Regions from separate parts of the Sphingomonas sp. C3-2 genome, predicted to be linked through region 2. Evidence: predicted binding sites of a transcription regulator. Region 2 holds the regulator's gene; the other holds the start of a gene.

Region 1 (4,420 bases), 380 kb from region 2:
CCGGTGGCGGAGAACAGGTCTATCGAGCGGTGGGCACCGAACCCGGCTGGACGCTCTCGATCACCTCCAATCGCCTCGACTATGCCGGCGATTACGGCGAAACGCGGATCAGCCTGCCCCGCCCCGAACCGCGCACCAGCTTCAACGGCCATCGCTACGAAATCAGCGAAGGTGGGCATAGCCTGACGGTGGACATCACACATGCCCGGTGCAGCGACGGTATGAGCGACCGGATCTATGCCGACAAGGTCATGGTCATCGCCGACGGCAAGACCGTAAACGGATGCGGAGGAGACATCGTGCCCCCCGGCAAGCTCGACAAAAGTTCCTGGAAAATCATCTCGATCGGCGGCACGCCCGTAGGCGATACAAGCAGAGCCAGCCTCGCATTTGCCGATGGGCGCGTCAGCGGGTCTGGCGGTTGCAACCGGATCGCCGGCGGCTATTCCGAAACGGCGGACACGCTGAAGGTCGGCATGCTCATGTCGACCCAAATGGCCTGCCCCGGGGCCTTGATGGAACAGGACGATCGCCTCACTAAAATCTTGTCGGGCGAGGTTGCCATGCGTTTTGAGGGGGGCGACCGGCTGATCCTGACCGGGGCGAATGGCAAGGAGGCGGTGCTTCAGCGCAGCCACTAAGGCTGCGCCCCGTTCTCCCTACTCGACAGGATCGCGCTCAACCACGGCCGCGTCTTCAAGCGCGGGCACACGTTCTACGGGCTGGCGCGCCAGTGCATCGACGCTTTCGAGCGCTTCGATTTCCTTGGCGCCCGCCTCGATATTCAGGTCGCGGAACTTGCGCCCGGTCACGAGCACCCGGCCTTCAAAGCTCGACACGAACTTGTTGTAATTGTCGACGGCGCTGTTGAGGCCAGTGCCCACGCGCTTGAGATGGCCAGTTGCTGTTGCGAGCCGTTCGTACATCTCCTTGCCGAGCGCGCCGATCTGCTGTGCTTCTTCGGCCAGTTTTTCCTGGCGCCACACACTCGCCACCGTCCGCGCAATCGCGACCAGGTTGGTCGGCGTTGCCATCAGGACGCGGCGTTCGAACGCCCATTCCCAAAGATTGTCATCCTGTTCCAGCGCGGCGGACAGGAAATGTTCTCCGGGAATATACATCACCACATAATCCGCCGCGTGGCCGAAGCGCTCCCAATAGCTCTTTTCGCTCAACTGCTTCACATGGGTGCGGATTGCATTGGCATGCATCTTCAAGTGGCCAAGCCGCGCGGCGTCATCGACTTCCTGAGCCGCATCGAGATAGGCGTTGAGCGAACATTTCGCGTCCACCACCAGCTTGCGCCCGCCCGGCAAGCTGACGATCACGTCGGGACGAAGCCGCCCTTCCTCGGTATCCACCGAAACCTCGGTACGAAAATCGGCATGTGCGGACAACCCAGCCTGCTCGAGCACGTTGCGCAGCGACTGTTCGCCCCAGCGGCCGCGCGCCTTGGGGCTGGAACGCAGCGCATTGACGAGCTTCGCTGCCTCTTCCTTCACCTGCCCCTGTCCGACGCGAACCTGCTCCACCGCCTCGCGCAGCCCCGCATAGCTGTCGACGCGCTCCTTCTCGACGCGCTGAAGCCCCTCTTCATAGCGCTTGAGCGTGGTTTCGACGGGCATCAGCAACGCCTTCAATTGCGCTTCGCTCTTTTCGCCCGCCTGATGGAAACGCTGGTCGGCGCGCTCCAGAAACTGGCGTTGCGCCTCGCCCAAGAGCTTCGCACCGACTTCGCTGAACTGCGCGGAAAGTTGCTCCTTCGCCTCAAGCAAGGCGCGGATCTGATCGGCCAGCGCCTGCTCGCGCGCTTCCGCCGATGCGCGCAGACTTGCAGCCTCGGTCCGCGCTGCCTCGCGTTCGCTGATAGCCGACGACACTTGCTGCTGGAGTTGCGGCACCGACCGCGCACGTTCCTCAGCCGCTGCCAAGTCGGTGATCGCCTTGCGGAAATTGTCGAGATGCATGTCACGCTCGGCACGCGTTACAGCCGTGCCTCGCCCGCCCAGAAACCAGCCTAGGGCAACGCCAATGGCCATGGCCAATATCGCAGCGATCATCGTCTCAACCATTTCCACCAGCCCGCAAAGAAGAACATTTTAGGAACCTTTGCCGTGTTGGGATGCTCTTGGCAAGCACCCCGACGGCGCGGCACGCCCATCTAGCACCCATCTCACGAAAAAGGCAGAACAGCATCAAGGGCCTAGCGCACGCAGTTCGGACGCGGCAGGATCGCGACCATGCGAATCCACTTTCCCCTTGTCGCCCTGCTCGCAACGCTCAGCGCGTGCAACTCATCGCCATCGGATCAAGAACAGGCCTCCAACCGGGCGGTGAACACCGCCACGGTCGATGCGAACGCGACAAACATGACAAATGCGACCAGTACGCCGGCTGACGGCCTGCGTTTCATCGGCCGCTGGGCGGCCGCGCCCAATCTGTGCACCGACGGTGCGTGGAACTTCACCGAACGCGGGCTTGAAACAGCCGGCGAGGTTTACTGCGAATTCGAGCATATCGAGGCCGTTCCCGAAGGATATGACATCGATGCGATGTGCACGACCGAAGGTGATGAGCAGAAGGAGCAGTTGCGCCTGCGTCTTGGCGCGGACGCCAAAGCGATGAAGGTGGAAACCAAACGGGTGCTTGGCCCCGTGGACCTTGCACCCTGCGGCGCGCCCTAACGTATAGGATATTTTATCCCGGTGCCATTCTCGGCACCGGGACTATCGGACTGATTACGCGACCCGCTTGCGCGCCTTTGCCAGCTTCTTGAGGATCATGTCCTTTTTCAGCTTGGACAGGTGATCGATGAACAGAACGCCTTCTAGGTGATCCATCTCGTGCTGGAGGCAGGTCGCCAGAAGACCGTCCAGACGCTCTTCATGCTGCTTGCCGTCGCGGTCCAGCCAGCGCGCGGTGATCTTTTCGGGGCGCAGCACATCGGCATATTGATCGGGGACCGAAAGGCAGCCCTCAGTATAGACCGACTCTTCTTCCGACGGATCGAGGATTTCGGGGTTGATGAAAACCATCGGCTTGCGCACGGGCTTGCCGTCTTCTTCTTCCGGTTCCTGAAGATCGATCACCAGCACGCGCTTGGGCACGCCCACCTGAATGGCGGCAAGACCGATGCCGGGCGCATCATACATGGTTTCGAACATGTCATCGATCAGCGTGCGCAGTTCGTCATCGACGGTTTCGACCGGCGTGGAAATGACGCGAAGCCGCGGATCGGGCGTTTCAAGAATGGGAAGGATGGCCATGGCGCCTAGCTAGTCGCGCAAGGCCCGGTTTTCAACCGTTCGCACAGGCACTGACGGCGATTTCAGCGGGACCCGGCTTTGCATACGCGCAAATTTACGCCTAGGCGAAACCCATGGATAACAGCAATCGCACGGTCGCGCTGGTCGTGGCCGCCGGCAAAGGCGAACGCGCCGGGGGGGCGACACCCAAACAGTTCGTGCCGCTGGCCGGAAAGCCTGTCGTCGCGCACAGCGTCGATCGGTTCATCGCCCATGCCGGTATAGATGCTGTCTTCGTGGTGACGGCGACCGAGCGTTTCGGAGAGATGGCACAGACACTTGGCACCCGCGCGGTAAAGCCGCTGGTCGCAGGCGGCGCCTCGCGCCGGGAGTCTGTCGCCGCCGGGCTGGCTGCAATTGCCGCAGACGGCGGCGCTGCACGGGTGTTGATCCACGATGCGGCTCGCCCGCTCCTCCCCCATGTCGTTATCGACAGGCTTCTTTTCGCACTGCGCTCCGGCGAAGCCGCCATCCCGGCACTGCGCGTCGCGGATACGCTCGCACGGGCAAACGAGACCGGAGATCTTGGTCCCATCGTGCCGCGCGACGAACTCGTCCGCGTACAAACGCCGCAGGCCTTTCACTTTGCGGCCATTGAGGCGGCCCATACCGCCTGGCCGGATGACGCCGAGGCGACTGACGACGCGCAAATGGCACGCGCCGCGGGATATGACGTTGCAATCGTTTTCGGGGACCCGATGTTGGAAAAGATCACGACCGCCGAGGATTTTTCGGGTGCAGAAGCGCGGCTTGCGACGCAGGCGTCCTTCCGTACTGGCATGGGCTATGATGTACACCGTCTGGTCGCCGGTGAGGAACTCTGGCTCGGCGGCATCAAGATCGCGCATGACCGTGGCCTTTCGGGGCACAGCGACGCCGATGTCGCGCTCCATGCCCTGACCGATGCGCTGCTGGGTGCGGTCGCCGCCGGCGATATCGGCCAGCACTTCCCACCATCGGACCCGCAATGGCGCGGGGCGTCGTCGGACCGTTTTCTCGTCCATGCCGCCGGGCTCGTCGCGTGCGCCGGAGGGACGATCGAGCATGTCGATCTGACGATTATCTGCGAAGCGCCCAAGATCGGCCCGCACCGCGATGCGATGCGCGCGCGGATC
Region 2 (4,420 bases):
ACCGAATATGGCCATGAAATGCTTGCCAATTTCATGCGGATTGCCGGGCTGAAGGTGGCGGAACGGGCATGACTGTTTCCGTATTGCTGCCCGATGCCTCGGCGCCCCTCGATTCCGAAACCGCGCTCGCGGCGTTCAGCGACATTCTCGACGGCAAGGCCGCTGAGGACGAGATCCAGCGTTTTCTGACCGTAATGGCGGAGCGTGACGAGACCTCGGTGGAAATCGCCGCCGCCGTGCGCGCGATGCGCCAGCGACTGATCCCAGTGAGCGCGCCCGAGGGCGCCATCGATGTGTGCGGGACCGGGGGCGACGGATCGCACAGCCTCAACATCTCGACCGCGGTCGCGATCGTGGTGGCCGCCTGCGGTGTGCCCGTCGCCAAGCATGGCAACCGCGCCGCGTCGAGCAAGGCGGGATCGTCCGACACATTGGAAGCGCTTGGACTGAACCTCGACCGCGCGTCCGAGACCGCCGAGCGAAGCCTGGCCGATATCGGCATCGGCTTTTTGTTCGCGCAGAAACATCATCCCGCGCTCGGCAAGCTTGCTGGCGTGCGCAAGGCTATCGGCCGCCGGACCATCTTTAACCTGACCGGGCCGCTGTGCAATCCGGCCGGTGTAAAGCGCCAGTTGCTGGGCGTTGCGCGCCCCGACTTCCTGAACGTGGTTGCCGGCGCGATCGAACTTCTTGGCCTCGAATCGGCGATGCTGGTGGCAGGCGACGAGCCGCTTGACGAACTGTCGGTCTGCGGGCCCAGCACGATCGTGCGCATCGGCGCCTGTGGCCACGGCACGTCGCGATTGACGCCTGAGGATGTGGGGCTTTCCCGCCATCCTCAGGAAGCGCTGCGCGGCGGCGACGCGGTCTTCAACGCGGCGGCGCTGCGCCGGCTGTTGCTGGGCGAAGAAGGCGCATATCGCGATGCCGTGCTGCTGAACGCCGCCGCTGCACTCGTTGTCGCCGGACGCGTCGACAGCTGGGAAAACGGCGTCGAAGAGGCGCGCGAGGTGCTCGACAACGGCGTGGCCAACACGCTTCTTGATTGCTGGATTGCCTATAAATGACCAACAAGCTCATCGAAATCTGCAACACCAAGCGCGACGAGGTCGCCCGGCGCAAGGCGCTGACGAGCCTTGGCGAACTGGAAGCGCAGGCTGCGCGCCAGACGGCGCCCCGCGGCTTTCGCGCCGCACTGGATGCCAAGGCGCGCACCGGCCATGCAGTGATCACCGAGGTGAAGAAAGCAAGCCCGTCCAAGGGCCTGATCCGCGCCGATTTCGATCCGCCGGCGCATGCCCGCGCCTATGAGCGCGCCGGGGCGGCATGCCTTTCGGTGCTGACCGATGAGCCGTATTTTCAGGGCGCCGATGCCTATCTGGTCGCCGCGCGCGAGGCGGTTTCGATCCCGGTGCTCCGCAAGGATTTCATGGTCGACCCCTGGCAGGTCGCAGAAGCGCGTGCGCTGGGCGCCGATGCGGTCCTGATCATCGCCGCGGCGCTGACCGACGCCGAAATGGTGGCCATCGAGGACGAGGCGATCCGTTTCGGCATGGACGCGCTGATCGAAGTGCATGACACCGAGGAACTGGAACGCGCGCTCACGCTCAAATCGCGCCTCATTGGCGTGAACAACCGCGATCTTCGCGATTTTTCGGTCAGCTTCGAGCGCACCTATGAACTGGTGGGCAAGGCACCGGCGGGATGCACCTTCGTTGCGGAAAGCGGGCTACGTACCAAGGACGATCTCGACGCGATGGCAAAGCACGGCGTCCACTGCTTCCTTGTCGGCGAAGCGCTGATGCGCGAAGCGGATGTCGAGCAGGCGACGCGCGCATTGATCGGGACGGCCTGATAGCGAGCGGAAGGAACGAACTATCGGGCTTCGCTTGACGCGGCCCGATATGTTTCCTACACGTTCCTCATTCGTTCCATTCGAGAGGCGCGCCGTGCTCACACGCAAGCAACATGAGCTTATCTGCTTCATCAGCGACCGTTTGACCGAGACGGGTGTCTCTCCTTCGTTCGAGGAAATGAAGGAAGCGCTGGACCTCAAGTCCAAGTCGGGCGTGCACCGCCTGATCAGCGCGCTCGAAGAACGCGGCTTCATCCGACGCTTGCCCAATCGCGCACGCGCGCTTGAGGTCATCAAGATGCCCGAACGCGCCGATGCTGCCCCCTCCGCACCGGTCACGCCGCAGGTTCCCGCCGCCAATCCCGCAACGGAACTCAGCCGTCCGCTTCCCCCGGCGGCGAACGACGTGCTCGAAATCCCGCTGCATGGGCGCATTGCAGCGGGCCTGCCGATCGAGGCGATCGAAAGCCACAACATGCTCTCGGTGCCGGCCGCCTTGTTGGGAACGGGCGAGCATTATGCGCTTGAGGTTTCGGGCGATTCGATGGTCGAAGCGGGCATTCTCGACGGCGATTACGCGCTGATCCGACGAACCGATGTGGCGCGCGATGGTGAGATCGTTGTCGCATTGATCGAGGACCATGAAGCAACCCTCAAATATTTCCGCCGCGAAGGCGCGATGGTCCGCCTCGACCCGGCAAACCGCGCCTATGATCCGCAGCGTTACAGCCCCGATCAGATCCGTATCCAAGGCCGACTGGCAGGACTGCTACGGCGTTACTGAACCGCGCCCACAGCAGCGTTCTCCCATGGATGATCGCTGCCCGGTTGCCTGACAGTCGATACGCGGCGCCCCGCAAGGGTGATCGCAAGCCCGCCGGTTCTGGCAAGCAGGCTCCGGTCGATCTTGAGCCATGCCGGGTGGCACCAGGACGGCAAGCGGCGCTCGCTGACGACAATATTTGCGAGCGCGCAAGCGGGTTCGAGTTCTTGCCGGGGAAGCAGATAGGAACTGCGCAGCGCAAGGATGCGCCATGTTCGTCCCCCATCCGCGACTTCCATGACACAGCTGTCCGGCGTGCAGCGCGCCGCACCGGCTTGGTCGAGCGAGATCAATTCCTGCTGCGTCCCGGCGCTTTCCCCGAGCGTGTTGCGGACATAATTGCCAGCGCGATCACGCAGGATTGCGTAGCCCTGCCCTGGCGTGCGTATGGCGAGATGACGACCATCGCCCGTGACGAGCAGATCGGGCGCGGGCGTTGCGAGCATCCATCCCATGCCGAGCGCCAAGGGGAAAATCCCGGCCCAGCGAACGCGCGTGCGCCAGAGGCATATCCATAACCCGCCAGCAACCGTCAGCGCGAACGCGCCGGTGGGGATGATCGGAATGCCGAGCACCGCCCCCGGCAGCGCCGCCGTATAATGCGCAACCCCGAGCAGCAGGCCGAGCGCCTGCCCTGCCCCCCACCAGAATGGCGCGCCCAGACCCACAAGGTCGAAGACCAGCGCGAGCGCCTCAAGCGGCATGACGACAAAGGTGGTGAGCGGGATGGCAAGGATATTGGCCAGGGCGCCGTAAACACCGGTCTTGTGGAAATGGAACATCGCGATCGGCATCAATGCGATTTCGACGGCGATGCCGGTTGCCAGCAACCCGAAGAGCGAACGCGCCAAAGTCATTGGCATCGGTTCATCGCGGCGCGCGAGAAGTGCCTTCATCCGAGGGTGTTCGTGCAGCGCGACGAGCGCGGTGACGGCAGCAAAACTCATCTGGAAGCTGGGGCCGACGAGCGATTCGGGCCAGAAGAGGAGGACGAACAACGCGCCGGTGGCGATGAGCCGCAGGGTGATCGCATCGCGCCCAAGTGCCAGCCCGCCCAGAACCAGCAGCGCGGCGATGCACGATCTGATCGTCGGCACCTCAGCACCGCTGAGCAGCGTGTAGCCGATGCCGGCCAAAGCCCCGGCGGCGGCTGAAATGAGGAGCAGCGGTGCATTCAGCGCCAGGCGTGGGCTGAGCGCCAGCAGCTTGAGCACGAGCAGCATCGTCGCGCCGACCACGGCGGTTACGTGCAGACCGCTGATAGAGAGCAGATGCGCAAGGCCACTCCGCCGCATCGCCTCTGCATCCGCTTCGCTGATGGCGCCGCGATCGCCGGTCACGAGCGCAGCGGCTATTCCCCCGGGCGCGCCGGGAAGCGCCTCATGAATATGCGCGGTCAGTCGGGCGCGAAAATCGCTTCCCCAGCGCGGTTTTCCAGCGGACAGGAGCGTGATCGGCCCCAATGCCCGGCCCGTGGCGCCGACACCCTGAAACCAGGCGATACGCGCATAATCATAGGCTCCGGGTACGGCCGCATCGGGCGGGGGCATCAGCCGGGCCTTGAGGCTCATCTGTGCGCCGGGTGCGACCACGACCGCAACCGGATCGGTGTCGACGACATTGATGCGTAGCCGTGGGGGCAGCTTTGCGTCGGCCACGGGCGCGACCGTAAGCCGTACAAGCCCGCGCGCCGGAAGTTTCTCAACCTTTTCGACCTCGGCGGAAAAAGTAGACACGACCGG

What was found. Region 2 encodes LexA, which represses DNA repair genes until DNA is damaged. Its sites were predicted from a motif close to GTTCCNCNCTTGTTCT; they were not measured.
Region 1: a site for LexA is predicted at 2,092-2,107, ahead of rmuC (DNA recombination protein RmuC). Genes of this name have one in related genera too.

Annotation. Positions count from the first base shown of each region.
Region 1 is NZ_CP130322.1:367,166-371,585, forward strand. Features, by position in the region: gene QYC26_RS01685 (META domain-containing protein) at 1-641, shown strand, start outside; gene rmuC (DNA recombination protein RmuC) at 660-2,072, opposite strand; gene QYC26_RS01695 (hypothetical protein) at 2,241-2,684, shown strand; gene def (peptide deformylase) at 2,739-3,266, opposite strand; gene QYC26_RS01705 (bifunctional 2-C-methyl-D-erythritol 4-phosphate cytidylyltransferase/2-C-methyl-D-erythritol 2,4-cyclodiphosphate synthase) at 3,380-4,420, shown strand, end outside.
Region 2 is NZ_CP130322.1:3,515,551-3,519,970, reverse strand. Features, by position in the region: gene QYC26_RS16735 (aminodeoxychorismate/anthranilate synthase component II) at 1-72, shown strand, start outside; gene trpD (anthranilate phosphoribosyltransferase) at 69-1,067, shown strand; gene trpC (indole-3-glycerol phosphate synthase TrpC) at 1,064-1,855, shown strand; gene lexA (transcriptional repressor LexA) at 1,950-2,639, shown strand; gene QYC26_RS16715 (ComEC/Rec2 family competence protein) at 2,633-4,420, opposite strand, start outside.